DNA from 3 places in the Streptomyces sp. NPDC020422 genome. Region 1 is predicted to be linked to each of the others. Evidence: riboswitches for the same ligand, from Rfam matches in the RefSeq annotation. Region 1 holds a riboswitch; each other region holds the start of a gene.
The links. Region 1 has a riboswitch for thiamine pyrophosphate ahead of ACH414_RS10305 (thiamine ABC transporter substrate binding subunit). Riboswitches for the same ligand answer to the same signal wherever they lie in the genome.
Positions count from the first base shown of each region.

Region 2: it holds a riboswitch for thiamine pyrophosphate, as region 1 does, so the genes downstream of both, thiO (glycine oxidase ThiO) here and ACH414_RS10305 (thiamine ABC transporter substrate binding subunit) in region 1, are expected to answer to the same signal.
Region 3: it holds a riboswitch for thiamine pyrophosphate, as region 1 does, so the genes downstream of both, thiC (phosphomethylpyrimidine synthase ThiC) here and ACH414_RS10305 (thiamine ABC transporter substrate binding subunit) in region 1, are expected to answer to the same signal.

Region 1 covers NZ_JBIRVJ010000003.1:628,557-634,885, reverse strand. The annotation lists gene ACH414_RS10315 (ABC transporter ATP-binding protein) at 1-636, opposite strand, end outside; gene ACH414_RS10310 (ABC transporter permease) at 636-2,249, opposite strand; gene ACH414_RS10305 (thiamine ABC transporter substrate binding subunit) at 2,291-3,385, opposite strand; TPP riboswitch at 3,469-3,579, opposite strand; gene rlmN (23S rRNA (adenine(2503)-C(2))-methyltransferase RlmN) at 3,609-4,715, opposite strand; gene ACH414_RS10295 (MFS transporter) at 4,773-6,329, opposite strand, start outside.
Region 2 covers NZ_JBIRVJ010000008.1:331,434-337,762, forward strand. The annotation lists gene thiE (thiamine phosphate synthase) at 34-684, opposite strand; gene ACH414_RS23365 (Rv2175c family DNA-binding protein) at 777-1,151, opposite strand; gene ACH414_RS23370 (NAD(P)/FAD-dependent oxidoreductase) at 1,195-2,505, opposite strand; TPP riboswitch at 2,588-2,700, shown strand; gene thiO (glycine oxidase ThiO) at 2,698-3,858, shown strand; gene thiS (sulfur carrier protein ThiS) at 3,855-4,055, shown strand; gene ACH414_RS23385 (thiazole synthase) at 4,059-4,859, shown strand; gene pknB (Stk1 family PASTA domain-containing Ser/Thr kinase) at 4,943-6,329, shown strand, end outside.
Region 3 covers NZ_JBIRVJ010000004.1:218,847-225,175, forward strand. The annotation lists gene ACH414_RS11790 (LacI family DNA-binding transcriptional regulator) at 1-219, shown strand, start outside; gene ACH414_RS11795 (metallophosphoesterase) at 508-1,650, shown strand; gene ACH414_RS11800 (hypothetical protein) at 1,811-2,617, shown strand; gene thiC (phosphomethylpyrimidine synthase ThiC) at 2,685-4,469, opposite strand; TPP riboswitch at 4,464-4,611, opposite strand; gene ACH414_RS11810 (YibE/F family protein) at 4,684-6,096, shown strand; gene ACH414_RS11815 (SsgA family sporulation/cell division regulator) at 6,143-6,329, opposite strand, start outside.

The DNA.
Region 1 (6,329 bases):
CTGGGCGATCCGCCCGTCCCGCATCACCACGACCCGGTCGCCGAGCGCGAAGGCCTCGCCCTGGTCGTGGGTGACGGCGAGCACGGTGGTGCCCAACTGCCCGAAGAGGCCGCGGAGCTCGATCACGAGCCGTTCGCGCAAGCCCCGGTCGAGCTGGCCCAGCGGCTCGTCGAGCATGAGCAGCCGGGGCCGGGGGGCGAGCGCCCTGGCGAGGGCGACGCGCTGCTGCTCGCCGCCGGAGAGCGAGGAGACGGACCGGCGCCCGGCGCCCGGGAGGCCGACGAGGTCGAGCAACTCCTCGACGCGGGCGCCCTGTTCTGCCTTGGGGGTGCCGTGCATGCGCAGCCCGAAGGCCACGTTCCCGGCGACGTCGCGCTGCGGGAACAGCTGGTGGTCCTGGAACATGAGGCCGACCCCGCGCCGGTGCACCGGCACCCCGGTCTGGTCGGCGCCGCCGAGGAGCACGCGGCCCGCGGAGAGCGGCTGGAGTCCGGCGACGGCCCGCAGCAGGGTGGACTTGCCGCTGCCGCTGGGTCCGAGCACGCACACGATCTCGTGGTCGGCGACCTCCAGGTCCACCGCGTCGAGCACCGCGCGGTCCCCGAAGCGTACGGTCGCGCCGTCGAGCGTCAGCATCAGAACTCCCCCGGGGTCCGGTCGGAGCGCAGCCGTTCGAGGAGCAGCAGGGACACCGCGCACACCACCATCAGGATCGTCGAAAGGGCCATGGCCTGGCCGTAGTTGAGCTCGCCCGGCCGGCCGAGCAGCCGGGCCACGGCCACCGGCAGGGTCGGGTTGTCGGGGCGGGCGATGAAGACCGTCGCACCGAACTCGCCGAGCGAGACGGCGAAGGCGAACCCGGCGGCGATGAGCAGCGCGCGCCGCACGAGCGGCAGGTCGACCTCGCGCCAGGCCCGCCACGGCGAGGCCCCGAGCACGGCGGCGGCCTCCCGCAGCCGATCGTCCACCGCACGGAGCACGGGGAGCATGGTCCGTACGACGAAGGGGACGCCGACCAGGGCCTGTGCGAGCGGCACCAGGATCCAACTGGCCCGAAGGTCGAGCGGCGGCTCGTCGAGGGTGATGAGGAAGCCGAAGCCGACCGTCACGGCGGACACCCCGAGCGGCAGCATGAGCAGCGCGTCGAAGCCGCGGACGAGACGGCCGGCCCGCCTGGTGAGCGCGGCGGCGGCGAGCCCGCCGATGACGACGGCGATGGCGGTGGCGGCAAGCGCGTACTGCAGGGAGTTGACGATGGTGTCGGTCATCGGCACGAGGAAGGTGCCGTTCTCGTCCACGGACTGCAGCGCCCGGTAGTAGTCGAGGCCGTAGCCGGTCGGGGTGGCCAGCGAGCGTTCGACGAGGACGCCGAGCGGCGCCAGGATCAGCAGCCCGATCGACAGCAGGACGGCGGCGAGCAGCAGCCACTGGCCGGCGCCGCGCGGGCGGGCGGCGGTGCGCTCCGGCGGGACCAGCCGCAGCGCGGTCTCCCGGCGGCGGACCATCCGGGCGTGCACGGCGAGGATCGCGCCGACGGCGACGAACTGCACGATCGTGAGGACGGCGGCGGTGGAGAGCTGGAGCCGGTCGGCGGTCTGCCGGTAGATCTCGGTCTCCAGGGTGGAGTACGCGGGGCCGCCGAGGATCTGCACGATGCCGAAGGAGCTCGCGGTGAACAGGAACACCATGAGCGCGGCGGCGCCGACGGACGGGCCGAGGGCCGGCAGGGTCACCGTCCGCCAGGCCCGCCATCGGGAGGCGCCGAGGACCCGGGCGGCCTCCTCCTGGCGGGGGTCGAGCTGGGACCAGAGGCCGCCGACGGTGCGGACGACGACGGCGTAGTTGAAGAAGACGTGGGCGATCAGGATGGCCCACACGGTGGTGTCGAGCCGGACGCCCCACAGCTCGTCGAGCAGCCCGCGACGCCCGACCAGGGCGAGGAACGCCGTGCCCACCATGACGGTGGGCAGGACGAACGGCACGGTGACGACGGCGCGCAGCACCCGCTTGCCCGGGAAGTCGAACCGGGCGAAGACGTACGCGCCGGGCAGGGCGACGAGCAGGGTGAGCGCGGTGGAGGCGAGCGCCTGCCACAGCGTGAACCACAGCACGTCGAGGATCTCGGGGCTGCCGAGCGTCTCGGTGAAGCGGCCGAGCTCCCAGTGCCCGTCCGGCCTGAGCCCGCGCTCGACGATCGAGACGACGGGCCAGGCGAAGAAGACGGCGAAGAACGCGACGGGCAGCACCATGAGGGCCGGCCGCGCCGCGTTCCCCGTGCGGCCCGGGGCGGCTACTTCAGGACGAGCGAGGTCCACTGCCGGATCCACTGCTCGCGGTTGGCGGCGATCTTCTCGGGCGCCATGGTCTCCGGCTTGTCGACGACCACACCGTGCTTGGTGAAGAGTTCGGGGAGCGCGGCGTCGTCGGTGACCGGGTTGACGAACATCTGGAGCGGCATGTCGTCCTGGAACTTCTTGGAGATCAGGAAGTCGATCAGCGCCTTGCCGCCCTCGGGGTTCTTCGCCCCGTTCAGCAGGCCCGCGAACTCGGTCTGCCGGAAGCAGGTGCCGGTGGAGACGCCGGTCGGCGCCACCTTCGGCTGGGGCTCGGCGTAGAGCACCTCGACCGGCGGGCTCGATGCGTAGGAGACGACGAGCGGACGGTCGCCCTTGGCCTTCTTGCCGCCGGCGGAGCCGGAGAACTCCTGGTTGTAGGCGAGCTCCCAGCTGTCGACGGTCTTCACGCCGTTGGCCTTGAGCTTCTTCCAGTAGTCCGGCCAGCCGGCGTCGCCGTACTTCGCGGCGGTGCCGAGCAGGAAGCCGAGGCCCGGGGAGGAGCGCTCGGGGTTCTCGACGACCAGGAGGTCCTTGTACGCCGGCTTGGCCAGGTCGTCGAAGGACTGCGGGGGCGCGAGCTTCTTGTCGGCGAAGTACTGCTTGTCGTAGTTGACGCAGATGTCGCCGGAGTCGATCGGGGTGACCCGGTGCTCCTTGTCGAGCCGGAGCGCGGCGGGGATCCGGTCCAGGCCCTTCGCCTCGTACGGGGTGAAGATGCCGTTGTCGAGGGCGCGGGAGAGCAGGGTGTTGTCGACGCCGAAGAAGACGTCGCCCTGGGGGGAGCCCTTGGTGAGGATCTCCTTGTTGACGGCCTCGCCGGCGTCGCCGCTCTTGAGGACCTTGATCGTGAAACCGGTCTGCTTGGTGAACTCCGCCAGCACCTCCTTGGAGGCGTTGAAGGAGTCGTGGCTGACCAGGGTGACGGTCTTCGGCGCGGGCGAGTCGCTCTTGCCGGCGGCTCCGCGCGCGTCGTCGGTGCCGCAGGCGCCGAGGGTGGCGACGCCGAGCGCCGCGACGAGCGCGGCGGCGGCGGCCTTCTTGGTGTTCACGTGGACTTCCTCCTGGGTGTGACCAGGAAGAGACGCGGCCCTGCCCGCGTCCGGGGGACCCGGACGCGGGCAGGGCGCAACAGCTCGAGTTACGACCGAACTTCCTACCCAGAATGACCTGGGCAAGGTTCAGAGGGTCTGCGGCCTTACGGTTGCCGCACTCTCAGCGCTGTGGCGCTCCCCTGTCGGAATATGCAGATGTGTTCGAGCTCAGAGTACAAGGTCAGCGTTCGGCGGCCGCGAGCTGTCCACAGGCACCGTCGATCTCCTGTCCGCGGGTGTCGCGGACGGTGACGGGCACGCCGTGGCGGGCGATGGCCTCGACGAACGCCTTCTCGTCCTCGGGACGGGACGCGGTCCACTTGGAGCCGGGCGTCGGGTTGAGCGGGATCAGGTTGACGTGCACCCGCTTGCCCTTGAGCAGCTTGCCCAGCAGGTCGCCACGCCAGGCCTGGTCGTTGATGTCCCTGATCAGGGCGTACTCGATGGAGATTCGGCGGCCGGACTTCTCCGCGTACTCCCAGGCGGCGTCGAGGACCTCGCGGACCTTCCACCGGGTGTTGACGGGGACCAGGGTGTCGCGCAGCTCGTCGTCGGGGGCGTGCAGCGAGACCGCGAGGCGGCACTTGAAGCCCTCGTCGGCGAAGCGCAGCATCGCCGGGACCAGGCCGACGGTGGAGACCGTGATCCCGCGCTGGGACAGGCCGAGGCCGTCGGGCTCCGGGTCGGTCAGCCGCCGGATGGCTCCGACGACCCGCTTGTAGTTGGCGAGCGGCTCGCCCATGCCCATGAAGACGATGTTGGAGAGCCGGGCCGGCCCACCGGGGACCTCGCCGTCGCGCAGGGCGCGCATGCCGTCGACGATCTGGTGCACGATCTCGGCGGTGGACAGGTTGCGGTCGAGCCCCGCCTGGCCGGTGGCGCAGAAGGGGCAGTTCATCCCGCAGCCCGCCTGCGAGGAGATGCACATGGTCACCCGGTCCGGGTAGCGCATGAGCACCGACTCGACGAGCGTGCCGTCGTGCAGCCGCCACAGCGTCTTGCGGGTGGTGTCGTCGTCACAGGAGATGTGCCGCACCACCGACATCAGATCGGGCAGCAGCTCCCCCGCGAGCTTCTCGCGCGAGCCGGCGGGGATGTCGGTCCACTCCGCCGGGTCGTGCGCGTAGCGCGCGAAGTAGTGCGTGGACAGCTGCTTGGCGCGAAACGGCTTCTCGCCGATCGCGGCGACCGCCTCCTTGCGCTCAGCGGGCGTGAGGTCGGCGAGGTGCCGCGGGGGCTGCTTGGCTCCGCGCGGGGCGACGAAAGTGAGTTCTCCGGGCTTGGGCATGGTCCTACCAGTGTCGCAGACGCGCGCCGGTGTCCCCGTTCCACGGACGGGGCGGTGTCAGGGTCGCGTCGAGCCGGGCTGGGTCCCGGGGATGCGGGAGGTGAAGAAGAGCGCCACGACGGAGGCGAGGGCCAGGATCGCCAGGGCGGCGCGCAGGCCGTCGAGGCGGGCCGCGGCGTTGGCGTCCAGGGCGGCCTGGGTGACCTCGGGGTCGACGCCCGCCTGGTCGAGGGCGTCGGTGAGCTGGGCGTCCGAGAGGAACGGGATGCCGCTCTGGAGCTCCACGGAGGCCTGGCTCTTGACCTCGGCGGGGACGGCCGGGTTCTGGTCGATGGTGGTCAGGAACGACGAGGTGAGCACCGCGATCATGATCGAGCCGGCGAGCGCCGTGCCGATGGAGGCGCCGAGGTTGGTGACGGCGTTCTGCAGGCCGCCGACCCGGGCGCTCTCCTCGTCGGGGACGGCGGAGACGGTGACCGAGCCCAGCTGGGAGGCGAGCGCGCCCATGCCGAGGCCGATGAGCAGCAGCGGCAGGGTGACGACCTCCGCTCCGGCGTCCGCGTCCAGGGCGCCCATGAGGACGATCGCCCCGGCGAGCAGGGCGAACACGCCGAGCCGCACCACCCGGCGGGGCGAGACGTCGGGGAAGAAGCGCGGGATGAGCAGCGCGGCCGCCAGCAGGGTCACCGACAGCGGCAGGATGTGCGCACCGGTCTTCAGCGCGGACAGGCCGAGGGCGACGGAGAGGTAGAGCGGGACGAGGAAGAAGACGCCCATCTGCACCAGGTACTGGAAGAAGAACATGGTCAGACCGCCGGTGAGCTGCCGGTTCCGCAGCATCGCCGGGTCCACCAGCGTGTCCCCGCCCCGGCGCGCGAGCCGGGACTCCCAGCGCAGGAAGGACCAGAGCAGCAGCAGGCCCGCGAGCGCCAGCCACACGGTCGGGGAGACGCCGAGCCAGGAGGGCGCGTCCGGCTTGGGCCGGACCCAGCCCCACGCCCCCGAGCGCAGCACGCCGTAGACGAAGGCCCCGAGGCCGGCGGCGGACAGGAACGCCCCGACCACGTCGAGGCGCGGCGGCTCGGTGACCGGGGCGTCGGCGATGCGGCGGGCGAAGACGAGGATGACGAGGACGACGAACACCTCGCCGGCGAAGACCCACCGCCAGGAGAAGTAGGTCGTAGCGAGACCGCCGATGAGCGGTCCGAGCGCGATGGCGACGGCTCCGGCGGCCGCCACCACGCCGTACGCCGTCGGGCGCCGTTCGGTGGGGAAGTTCCCGGCGACCAGGGCCACGATGGCGGGCATGATGAGCGCCGCGCCGACGCCTTCGAGGAACGACCAGCCGATCAGCAGGACGGTCAGGTTGGGGGCGAGGGCCGTGGTGAGGGAGCCGCAGCCGTAGACCACACAGCCGATCATGAAGGCGCGCTTGCGGCCGATCAGCGCCCCGACGGTGCCGCCGGGGATCATCAGCATCGCCATCACCAGGGTGTACGCGGTGATCGCGCCCTGGATCCCGGTGACCGTGGTTCCCACGTCCTCGGCCACGGTCGCGATGGACACGTTCATGACGGAGCTGTCGAGCGCCATCAGGAACTGCCCCGCCGCCAG
Region 2 (6,329 bases), on a different contig from region 1:
GGCTCGCCGACCGCGCCGGAGACCGGCCCGCGGCTATGCCGACCGCTCGCGGACCCGCTTGGCGAGCGCGGCCGCGGCGGCGGCCGGGTCGTCGGCCTCGGTGATCGCCCGGACGACGACGATCCGGCGGGCCCCGGCGTCGAGCACCTCGTCGAGGTTGGTCTCGTCGATGCCGCCGATGGCGAACCAGGGGCGGTCCTGCTCCAGGGCCGCCGCGTAGCGCACCAGGTCGAGCCCCGGGGCGTACCGCCCCGGCTTGGTGGGGGTGGGCCAGCAGGGGCCGGTGCAGAAGTAGTCCACGCCCGGCTCGACGGCGGCCGCGGCCGCCTCGGACTCGGCGTGGCAGGAACGGCCGATCAGCACCCGGTCGCCCAGGATGGCGCGGGCGGCCGGCACGGGCAGGTCGCCCTGGCCGAGGTGGAGCACGTCGGACCCGATGGCGTGGGCGACGTCCGCCCGGTCGTTGACCGCGAGCAGCTTGCCGTGGCGGCGGCAGGCCTCGGCGAACACGGCCAGGTGCTCCAGCTCCTCGCCGGCCTCCATGCCCTTGTCGCGGAGCTGCACGATGTCCACGCCGGAGGAGAGCACGGCGTCGAGGAAGGCCGGCAGGTCGCCCTGGCGCTTCCGGGCGTCGGTGCACAGGTAGAGCCGGGCGTCGGCGAGCTGCGCGCGAGGCGTGGACATGGTGTTCCCCCCGTCGGGTGGTGCCGGTGCCGGGCCGGCCTGGAGCGGCCGGCCCGTACCTGCGGCGTGTCTTCGGTGGTGCGGGTGGTGCGTCAGACGGCGAGCGCCTGGGCGCGGCGCTTCACCTCCGTGCCGCGATTCTCGCCGAGGGCCTGCGCGGGGGTGCCGGGCAGGGTCGGGTCCGGAGTGAAGAGCCACTCCAGCATCTCTTCGTCGCTGAAGCCGTCGTCCCGCAGGAGCGTCAGGGTCCCGGAGAGGCCCTTGACGACCTTGCCGTCCTGGATGAAGGCGGCGGGCACCTGGAGGATCCTCTCGCCGGGGCGCACTTCCCTGCGGACGGCGATGAGCTGACCCTCCTTGATCAGCTGCCGCACGCGCGTCACCTCGATGTCGAGCATCTCGGCGACGTCGGGGAGGAAGAGCCAGGCGGGGACGAGAGCATCGGTCTTTGCGTCAATCTCGGTCACGGGACAAGCGTGCCATCCCGGACTGACAGCCGGTAGTCGGGCCCTACCGGACTGCGGCCTTCAGGGGTACGGAGGGGTCGGCGGCCTTCGCCGGGTCGACGGGCGTCCGGTGCTCGATGAGCCTGCGGCCCTGGGCGAGGTCGCGCGGCCGGCTGACGGCCAGCAGGGCCACCGGCGTGTCGTCCTGGAGCCACAGGACGGTCCAGGAGGCGTCGGCCGGGTCGCCGCGCCACAGCAGGGTGTCGGCGGCGCCGTGGTGTCCCGCGTACTGGACGAAGCGGCCGAACTGCTCGGACCAGAAGTAGGGCACCGGGTCGTAGGGGGCGGTCTCGTCGAGGTCCACGGCCGCCACGGCGGCCACGGCGCTCCCGGCGCTCCCGGCGCTCCCGGCGCTGTCGGCGAGGATGTCGGCGGCGACGGTGCGCGGGCCCTGGAGGGCGTTGTCCCAGTGGTGGACGAGGAGCCGCTCGCCGTAGCGGGCGGAGGGGAAGGAGGCGCAGTCGCCGACGGCGTACACGTCGGGCAGGGAGGTGCGCAGGCGGGCGTCGGCGGTGACGGCGCCGCTCGGGTCGAGGGCGATCCCGGAGCCGGCGAGCCAGTCGGTGGTGGGGCGGGCGCCGATCCCGACGACCACGGCGCCGGCGGGCAGCTCGGCGCGCTCGCCGGAGTGGGCCGCGCCCTCGGCGAGGACCACACGGCCCTCCTCGACGCCCGCCACGCGCGCGTTGAGGCGGAGCTCGGCGCCGCTCTCGGCGTACCAGGCGCTCATGGGCGCGGTGACCTCGGCGGGCAGGGCGCCGGCGAGCGGACGGTCGGCGGCCTCGACGACGGTGACGGCGCAGCCGGCCGCGCGGGCGGCGGTGGCGAACTCGGCGCCGATCCAGCCGGCGCCGACGACGACGATGTCGTCGCGGCGCTGCAGGACGGTGCCGAGGCGGGCGGCGTCGTCGAGGGTGCGCAGCAGATGGACGCCGGGCACGCCCTCGGTGCCGGGCAGGGTGAGCGGGTGGGCGCCGGTGGCGACGACCAGCGTGTCGTACGGCACGGGGCCGGCCTCGGTGTCCAGCTCGTGGTCGGCGGGGCGCAGACCGGTCACGTCGAGGCCGAGGCGCAGGGTGATCCGGAGTGTCTCGAAATCGATGTCGAAGGCGGAGTCCTCGGCCTTGCCGAGGAGGACCGCCTTGGAGAGCGGGGGCCGGTCGTAGGGCTGGTGGGGTTCGGCGCCGATGAGGGTCACGGGGCCGGTGAAGCCCTGTTCGCGCAGGGCGACGGCGGTCTGGACGCCCGCCATGCCGGCTCCGACGATCACGACGTGCCGCTCGGACGGTGACGTTGTCTGCTTCTGCTCGCTCACCCGACCACCTTACGCATCTGACGGTGCGTCAGGAAGGGAGGCCCCTGTGACGGCCCCCGCCCTGCCGTTAGTCTGGCGGGCGTAAAGCACTCGCGGGAGCCCGGACGCACCGGGCTGAGAGGGAGGCTGGCCGGCCTCCGACCGTACGAACCTGATCCGGGTCATGCCGGCGAAGGGAGGGGCTGGACGCCCATGTCGCGTACACCAACGTCCGATGTGCTCGTCATCGGAGGCGGGATCATCGGCCTGGTCACGGCCTGGCGGGCCGCGCAGCGGGGATTGCGCACCGCCGTGGCGGACCCCGAACCGGGCGGTGGCGCCGCCCGGGTGGCGGCGGGCATGCTCGCCGCCGTCACCGAACTGCACTTCGGCGAGGAGACCCTGCTCGGGCTCAACCTCGACTCCGCGCGCCGCTACCCCGCGTTCGTCGCCGAGCTCGCCGAGGCGACCGGCCACGACGTCGGCTACCGCTCCTGCGGCACCCTCGCCGTCGCGCTCGACGCCGACGACCGGGCCCATCTGCGCGAGCTGCACGCCCTGCAGACCCGCTGCGGGCTCGCCTCCGAGTGGCTGAACGGGCGCGAGTGCCGCCGCCTGGAACCCATGCTGGCCCCGGGCGTCCGGGGCGGGCTGCGGGTGGACGGCGACCACCAGGTCGACCCCCGCCGCCTCGCCGACGCGCTGCTCCTCGCCTGCGAACGGGCCGGCGTGGTCTTCCACCGGGCGCTCGCCGAGCGGCTCACGGTCGCCGGGGGCCGGGCCCGCGGGGCGGTGCTGGCCGGCGGCGACGAGCTCGCGGCGGACCAGGTGGTGCTGGCGGCGGGCAGCCTGAGCGGCCGGCTCGCCGGCGTACCGGAGGAGGTGCTGCCGCCGGTGCGGCCCGTGAAGGGCCAGGTGCTGCGGCTGCGGGTGCCGCCCGCGTACGCGCCGTTCCTCTCCCGCACGGTCCGCGCCGTCGTGCGCGGCAGCCATGTCTATCTGGTGCCGCGCGAGAACGGGGAGCTGGTCGTCGGCGCGACCAGCGAGGAGCTCGGCTGGGACACCACCGTCACCGCCGGCGGGGTCTACGAGCTGCTGCGCGACGCGCACGAGCTGGTGCCCGGCATCACCGAGCTGCCGCTCACCGAGACCCGTGCCGGACTGCGGCCCGGCTCCCCCGACAACGCGCCGCTGCTCGGCCCGAGCGCCCTGCCGGGACTGCACCTGGCGACCGGCCACTACCGCAACGGGGTGCTGCTGACCCCCGTCACCGGCGACGTCATGGCCGAGGCCCTGACCACCGGGGCGCTGCCCGCCGAGGTCCGCCCCTTCACCGCCCGCCGCTTCTCCCCCGTACACCTGGAGCACGCATGAACGTGTCCGTGAACGGAGAGCCCCGCGAGCTCGCGGACCCGCTCTTCCTCGACGCCCTCGTCGCCACCCTCACCGCAGCCCCCGCCGGGGTGGCCGCCGCCGTCAACGAGACGGTCGTCCCGCGCAGCCAGTGGGCCGCGACCCTGCTCGGCGAGGGCGACCGGGTCGAGGTCCTCACCGCGGTCCAGGGAGGCTGAGCCATGTCCGACGACGTCTTCACCCTCGGCGGCACCGAGTTCTCCTCCCGCCTGATCATGGGCACCGGCGGGGCACCCAGCCTCGACGTGCTCGAACGCTCCCTCGTCGCCAGCGGTACGGAGCTGACCACGGTCGCCATGCGCCGACTGGACCCGACCGTGCGCGGCTCGGTGCTCTCCGTCCTGGACAGGCTCGGCATCCGCGTCCTGCCGAACACCGCGGGCTGCTTCACCGCCGGCGAGGCCGTCCTCACCGCCCGGCTCGCCCGGGAGGCGCTCGGCACGAACTGGATCAAGGTCGAGGTGATCGCCGACGAGCGGACCCTGCTGCCGGACGGGGTGGAGCTGCTCGACGCGGCCGAGACCCTGGTCGACGACGGCTTCGTCGTCCTGCCGTACACCAATGACGACCCGGTCCTCGCGCAGAAGCTGGAGGACGTGGGCTGCGCGGCGATCATGCCCCTGGGCTCGCCGATCGGCTCCGGGCTCGGCATCCGCAACCCGCACAACTTCGAGCTGATCGTGGAGCGGGCCGGGGTGCCGGTGATCCTGGACGCCGGTGCCGGGACGGCCTCGGACGCGGCGCTCGCGATGGAGCTCGGCTGCTCGGCGGTGATGCTGGCCTCGGCGGTGACCCGGGCCCAGGAGCCCGTCCTGATGGCGGAGGCCATGCGCCACGCGGTGGAGGCGGGCCGGCTCGCCCACCGCGCGGGCCGCATCCCGCGCCGCCACTTCGCCGAGGCCTCCTCCCCGCGCGAGGGCCGGGCCCGGCTGGACCCGGAACGGCCGGCGTTCGGGGCGTGAGTCCGCCGCCGTCGCGTCACAACCGCGCTGCAGTGCGGGCGGGACGGGCGGCGGCCCCCTGAGCGGCTCGTAGACTCGACGCCGTGGACACGACCCTTCAGGACCCCCTCGTCGGGCGGCTGCTCGACGGCCGCTACCGCGTCGACGCGCGCATCGCCGTCGGCGGGATGGCCACGGTCTACCGGGCCGTCGACACCCGCCTCGACCGGGTGCTCGCGCTCAAGGTGATGCACCCGGACCTCGCCACGGACGCCGCGTTCGTGGAGCGGTTCATGCGCGAGGCCAAGTCCGTCGCGCGGCTCGCGCACCCGAACGTCGTCGGCGTCTTCGACCAGGGCGCGGACGGCGCCTATGTGTACCTGGCGATGGAGTACGTCGCCGGGTGCACCCTGCGCGACGTGCTGCGGGAGCGCGGCGCGCTCGGGCCGCGGGCGGCGCTCGACATCCTGGAGCCGGTGCTCGCCGCGCTCGGCGCCGCGCACCGGGCCGGGTTCGTGCACCGGGACATGAAGCCGGAGAACGTCCTGATAGGCGACGACGGCCGGGTGAAGGTCGCCGACTTCGGTCTCGTACGGGCCGTGGGCTCGGCCACCGACACCACCGGGGCCGTCCTCGGCACCGTGTCGTACCTCGCCCCGGAGCAGATCGAGCACGGCACCGCCGACACCCGGGCCGACGTGTACGCGTGCGGGGTCGTCCTCTACGAGATGCTGACGGGCGGCAAGCCGCACTCCGGCGACACCCCCGCCCAGGTCCTCTACCAGCACCTGAGCACCGACGTGCCGGCTCCCTCGGCCGCCTTCCCGGGGCTCGCCCCCGAGCTGGACGGCCTGGTGGCGAGCGCCACGGCGCGCAACCCCGAGCTCCGGCCCCACGACGCGGTCGCGCTGCTCGCGCTGCTCCGCGAGGCCCGCGCCGTGCTCGGCGACGAGCAGCTGGACGCGGTGCCGCCGGGGGCCCGCGCGCAGGAACGCTCCGGCGCCGAGGACCGCACGAGCGTGATCCCGCGGCTGCTGCCGCAGCCGGTGGAGCACACCAGCGTGCTGCCCACCCCGCCGCCCTCCGCCACGGCGCCGTCCGCGGCCCGGCGCCGGGCGCCCCGCGGGCCGCTTCTGATCGTCGCCGCCGTCCTGCTGGTCCTCGGTATCGGGACCGGCGTCTGGTACATCAACTCGGGCCAGTTCACCCGGGTCCCCGCGGTCCTCGGCCAGCCCGAGGCGCAGGCCGCCAAGCGCCTGGCGGACGCCGGGCTCGACGTGGGCGCGACCAGGCGCGCGTACAGCGACGTGTACGAGCGGGGCACGGTCATGGCCACCGACCCCGCCTCCGGCGAGCGCATCCGCGGCAACGGCACGGTGACGCTGACCGTCTCGCGCGGCCCCGAGATCGTGAAGGTCCCGAATCTGAAGGGCGTTCCGCTCGCGGAGGCGAAGCGGCGGCTCACCGAGGAGGGCCTGGCGCCGGGCGTGA
Region 3 (6,329 bases), on a different contig from region 1:
GTCTACGCCAACACCGAACCGCCCATCACCACGCTCTCGCTCAAGCCGCGCCGCATCGGCACCGCCGTCGTCCAGCTCCTCATCGACGCCATCGAGGGGATCGAGACGGACGGACCGGTCGAGCGGGTGATACCGACGGAACTGATCGTCAGGACCTCCTCCCAGCGAAGGTCGCCGCGGACGACGGTCAGCCCGCCCAGGTCTCCCTCGAAGGACTGATTCCGGGGGATCCCGGGGAACCGCCGGCCGGAGGGGAGGCGAGCGGTTCACCCGGCCCTTGAGGGCCGCTTCGAGGGAAAACCTCGGGGCGGCCCGGCCTCTTCCCTGGCCTGGACCTTCCCAATTCGGGCGAAACAACCGGTGAACCCGGAGTGGACCCCGATTCACCACCCCTGGTGCGTCACACAGGAGGACCCTCATTCCTATGATGGGCGGACGACACCGCGGACCGCCCCGACCAGAACGGTCCGCGATGTGCAGGGCATCGCGACGGTGGTGGAGGGGTCGATGACACAGGGGGCCGGTCAGGAACCCGTGGTGCGCACGGCGACGTTGCGTGACTTCCGTGTACCCCCGTACGCCCGGGTGCCCGTCCAGGGCGACGCGCCCGAGCCGATGCCCGCCGACGCCACCCTCCAGCTGGGCGCCGACGCGGGCTCCTCGATCGTCGCCGTGGCCACCGGCCATCCCGGCAACGCCTACCCCGAGACCGAGCCGCCCGAGGGCTACACCCCCACCGAGCGCGACCTCCCGGTCATCAACCGCGGCGACACGCTCCAGGTGCACGTCACCCCGGTCCCGCAGCCCGTCGCCGCCACCGGCGACGGCCCCGGCCCGCTCTTCGTCGTGGGCGACGTCCACGGCTATCTCGACGAGCTCCTCGAGGCCCTGCGCGCCCAGGGCCTCATCGACGAGAACGGCGGCTGGGCCGCGGGCAACGCCCGCCTGTGGTTCCTCGGCGACTTCACCGACCGCGGTCCCGACGGCATCGGCGTCATCGACCTCGTGATGCGCCTGTCCGCCGAGGCCGCCGCCGCCGGCGGCTACTGCAAGGCCCTCATGGGCAACCACGAGCTGCTGCTCATCGGCGCCAAGCGCTTCGGCGACACCCCCGTCAGCTCGGGCGCCGGCACCGCCACCTTCCAGGCCGCCTGGCTGCTCAACGGCGGACAGAAGCACGACATGGACCGCCTCCAGGACGTCCACCTGCAGTGGATGTCCCGGCTCGACGCCGTGGTGGAGGAGGACGGACACCTCCTGCTGCACTCGGACACCACCGCGTATCTGGAGTACGGCGGCACGATCGAGGACGTCAACGACACCGTCCACGAGATCCTCAACCGGAACGACGCGGACGAGGTCTGGGACCTCTTCCGCAAGTTCACCAAGCGCTTCGCCTTCCGCGACGAGGCCGCCGGCCCCCAGGCCGTCCAGGAGCTGCTCGGCACCTACGGCGGCCGCCGGATCGTGCACGGTCACAGCCCCATCCCGTACCTCCTCGGCCAGGTCGGCACGGAGGACGCGGAGGAGGGCGAGCGCCCGGCCGTCGAGGGTCCGCACGTCTACGCGGACGGACTGGCGATCGCGATGGACGGCGGAGTGACCATGGCCGGAAAACTGCTGGTCGTGCAACTCCCGCTGCCCGCCTGACGCATAACCGTACGCATCCGGGGAAGTCGATTTCCCGAAACACCCTGTCACCGCGTGCCGTAAGCGCAATACCATCGGCTCATCCGTAGCAGGCTCTCCTCCGTTTCCGCCCAATCGGCCGCCTCACCACGGCCGTTGCGGCCCTACGGAGCATCGGGGGATGCACATGAACGTGGCTCCGCACCTGCTGACCGAGGACCGCGCCGAGTTCGAGCGCGTCCTCGACGAGGCACTGCGCACCGCGCACGACCGGCCGGAACTCGCCGCGCTCGGCGAGCGGCTCACGACCGAACAGCTGCGCTCGATGGCGCTGAACGCGACAGCGCTCATCACCACGGCCGCCGCGGTCGAGTACGACCACTTCGTGAAGGTCCGCGAGCAGCTCCGCGCGGCGAGCGCCGGCGCCGCCGGCAGCGGTACGGGCGAGGCGGCGGCCGACCTGGGCGGCGCGGGCGGCGCGGGAGTCATAGCGATCGTCACCGTCCTGGCGCCGATCCTCGCGGGCACCTCGGCCGTGATCCTGCTCCTGGTCGGCGCCATCCTGAAGATGCTCGACCCGGCGCCCGCCTTCGCCGACACCCTGCTGACCGCCGGCCTCGTGTTCGGCGCCGTCGCCGCGGCCGGGCTGCTCTGCGCGGCCGCGGGACTGCTGGTGACCGCCCTGCGCAACAGCGCCACGGAGGTCCCGGCCGAGGCCCCCGACGACGAGCTGTCCCGCGCGCGCCAGGCCTGGTGTCGCGCCCTCCTGGACCGCGGCATCCTTCCGTTCCTCCGCGACGCCCTCGCCGCCCCGCCGCCCCCGCGCGTCCCGCGGCCCCAGCCGCCGGCCGGGCGGATCCCCAAGGTCGGCTACAGCGGCCCGGACTTCACCAGCCCGTCCGAGGGCGTCCCGTCCCCGCGCCCGACGTACTCCAGTCCCGACTTCACCGGCCCGGACTTCGGATCCCCGGACCACCGCCCGGAGTAGACGGGGAGAAGGGAACCGGCCCGCGGCTCCCCCCATGGGTCGCGGGCCGGTCCCTGCAGGTGGGCGGCTACTCCGCCAGCGGCAGGTAGACGCGGTTGCCGGCCGCCGCGAACTCGGCCGACTTCTCCGCCATGCCCGCCTCGATCTCCTCGGCCTTCAGGTCTCCGCCGTGCTCGCGCCGGATGTCCTGGGAGATCTTCATCGAGCAGAACTTCGGCCCGCACATCGAGCAGAAGTGCGCCGTCTTCGCGGGCTCCGCGGGCAGCGTCTCGTCGTGGAACTCCCGCGCGGTGTCCGGGTCCATCGCCAGGTTGAACTGGTCCTCCCAGCGGAACTCGAAGCGCGCGTCCGACAGGGCGTCGTCCCACTCCTGCGCGCCCGGGTGTCCCTTCGCGAGGTCCGCCGCGTGGGCCGCGATCTTGTAGGTGATCACGCCGGTCTTCACGTCGTCCTTGTTGGGCAGGCCCAGGTGCTCCTTCGGCGTCACGTAGCAGAGCATCGCCGTGCCCCACCAGGCGATCATCGCCGCGCCGATGCCCGAGGTGATGTGGTCGTACGCCGGGGCCACGTCGGTGGTCAGCGGGCCGAGCGTGTAGAACGGCGCCTCCTCGCAGATCTCCTGCTGGAGGTCGATGTTCTCCTTGATCTTGTGCATCGGGACGTGCCCCGGGCCCTCGATCATCGTCTGGACGTTGTGCCGCTTGGCGATCGTGTTCAGCTCGCCGAGCGTCTTCAGCTCCGCGAACTGCGCCGCGTCGTTGGCGTCCGCGATCGAGCCGGGCCGCAGGCCGTCACCGAGCGAGTAGGTCACGTCGTACGCCGCGAGGATCTCGCAGAGCTCCTCGAAGTTCGTGTAGAGGAAGTTCTCCTTGTGGTGCGCGAGGCACCAGGCGGCCATGATCGAGCCGCCGCGCGAGACGATGCCGGTCTTGCGGCGGGCGGTCAGCGGCACGTACGGCAGCAGCACGCCGGCATGGACGGTCATGTAGTCGACGCCCTGCTCGGCCTGCTCGATGACCGTGTCCTTGTAGATCTCCCAGGTCAGCTCCTCGGCCTTGCCGTCGACCTTCTCCAGGGCCTGGTAGAGCGGCACGGTGCCGATCGGGACGGGGGAGTTGCGCAGCACCCACTCGCGGGTGGTGTGGATGTTGCGGCCGGTGGAGAGGTCCATGACCGTGTCGGCGCCCCACTTGGTCGCCCAGGTCATCTTCTCCACCTCCTCCTCGATGGAGGAGGTGACCGCGGAGTTGCCGATGTTGGCGTTGACCTTCACCAGGAACCGCTTGCCGATGATCATCGGCTCGATCTCCGGGTGGTTGACGTTGGCCGGCAGCACCGCGCGACCCGCCGCGATCTCCTCCCGGACCACCTCGGGGGAGACGTTCTCGCGGATCGCGACGTACTCCATCTCCGGGGTGATCTCGCCCCGGCGCGCGTACGCGAGCTGCGTCACCGCCTGGCCGGAACGCCCCCTGCGGGGCAGCCGCGGGCGGCCGGGGAAGACCGCGTCGAGGTTCTTGAGGCCACCGCCGCGCGGCGAGGTGTGCTTGATGCCGTCGTCCTCGGGGCGGACCGGGCGGCCCGCGTACTCCTCGGTGTCCCCGCGCGCGATGATCCAGTTCTCGCGCAGCGGCGGCAGGCCGCGGCGGACGTCGGTCTCGACGGTGGGGTCGGTGTACGGCCCGGACGTGTCGTACAGCGTCACGTCCTTGCCGTTGGTGAGGTGCACCTGGCGGACGGGCACCCGGAGGTCGGGGCGGGAGCCCTCGACGTATCCCTTGTGCCAGCCCGGCGTGCGCTCCTGCGGGCCGTTCTGGTCGGAGGCAGGCGTGCGTGCATCCTGAATGGTCATGAGACCGAATCTCCCTACGCCGGCATTACCCGGTAACAGGTTCGGCGGTCGGCGCAGCCTCCTCCCGTACGTACGTCCAGTACGCGCGTACGGTGATCAGCGCCCTCTCAGCCCGGTGCTCCGAGCTCCCGCGTGTGCAAAGGTGTCACCACGCTAGCGCCATCGCTGGCGTGCTGAACAGTGGGTCCCCCGGCGTTCTTGCGATGATCGGTCGGTGACTCCCACGCAGCAGACCCCCGAACAGCACGGCCACGGCGGCCACGAGGGCCATGGCGGCGACGGCCACGGCACCGGTGACGACTCCGGTCACGGCTCCGGTCACGGCGGTGGCGGCGGCCACGGCCATGCGCACGCCCATGGCCATGGACCGGCCGCGCCCGTCTCGCGTCATCTGCGCAAGGTCATCGCCGCGGTCCTGATCCCCTTCGCCGCCGCCGTGGTGGTCGGGCTCCTGGTGCTGTGGCCCGGTGGCACGCCGGGCCACCAGCGCACCGGGGTCGGCTTCGACCGGCAGACCGAGCAGGGCCGGGTCGTCGCCGTCGAGCGCGTCGACTGCAAGGAGGTGAACGCCGCCCAGGTCCCGCCGACCGGCGACACCTCGACACCGGAGGGGCGCGAGGCGGTCAACGCGCAGCAGGGTCAGTGCGAGAAGGCGACGATCGAGGTCACCACCGGCCCCGACAAGGGCCGCACCTTCACCGAGATCGTGCAGCCGGACGCTCCGCGTCAGCTCCACGAGGGGCAGGGCGTCGTGGTCGCCTACGCGCCGGACGCACCGCGCGACCTCCAGTACTCGGTCACCGACGTGAACCGTAAGCTGCCGCTCGCCCTGCTCGCCGGCATCTTCGCGCTGGTGGTCGTGGCCGTCGGCAGGATGCGCGGGGTGATGGCGCTCATCGCGCTGGCCATCAGCTTCCTGGTGCTGACCTTCTTCATCCTCCCGGCGATCATCCAGGGCTCCAATCCCCTGCTGGTCGCCATCGTCGGATCGAGCGCGATCATGCTCATCGCGCTCTACATGTGCCATGGGCTCTCGGCCCGCACCTCGGTCGCGGTGCTGGGCACGCTGGTCTCGCTGCTGCTGATCGGCCTGCTCGGCTCGCTCTTCATCGGCTGGGCCTCGCTGACCGGCAACACGGACGACAACACCGGCCTGATCCACGGCCTCTACCCGAACATCGACATGTCCGGTCTGCTGCTGGCCGGCGTCATCATCGGCTCGCTCGGTGTGCTCGACGACGTGACGGTCACTCAGACCTCGGCGGTCTGGGAACTGCACCAGGCCGACCCGCGGATGGGTCCGCGGGCGCTCTACCGGGCCGCGATCCGGATCGGCCGCGACCACATCGCGTCGGTCGTGAACACCCTTGTCCTCGCCTACGCCGGTGCGGCCCTGCCGCTGCTGCTGCTCTTCTCGATCGCCCAGAGCAGCGTGGGGACGGTGGCCAACAGCGAGCTGGTCGCGGAGGAGATCGTGCGCATGCTCGTCGGGTCGATCGGCCTGGTCGCCTCGGTGCCGGTCACCACCGGCCTCGCGGCCCTGGTGGTCTCCGCCGACCGGCCGGGACCGGCGGAGGCCGCTGGTCGCCGCCCGGGCAGGGGCGGACGCCGCCGACGGGCCAAGTGACCGACGGGTCCGCGGGGTACGGGAGCCGAGCTCGGCACCCGTACCCTCAGCCGGCGTTCTCCTCCGCGAGGATCCGGCCGAGTTCGGCCTCGAGGTGGTCCTCGAAGTCGCCCAGGGTCCGTTCCTGACCGAGCGGAACGATCTTGTCCGTGCGGTCGAGGAAGGCCACCAACGGTGGCGCGCTCGCCCGGAACAGCGCGCGGTCGCCGCCGACCTGAAGCCGGATGATCACG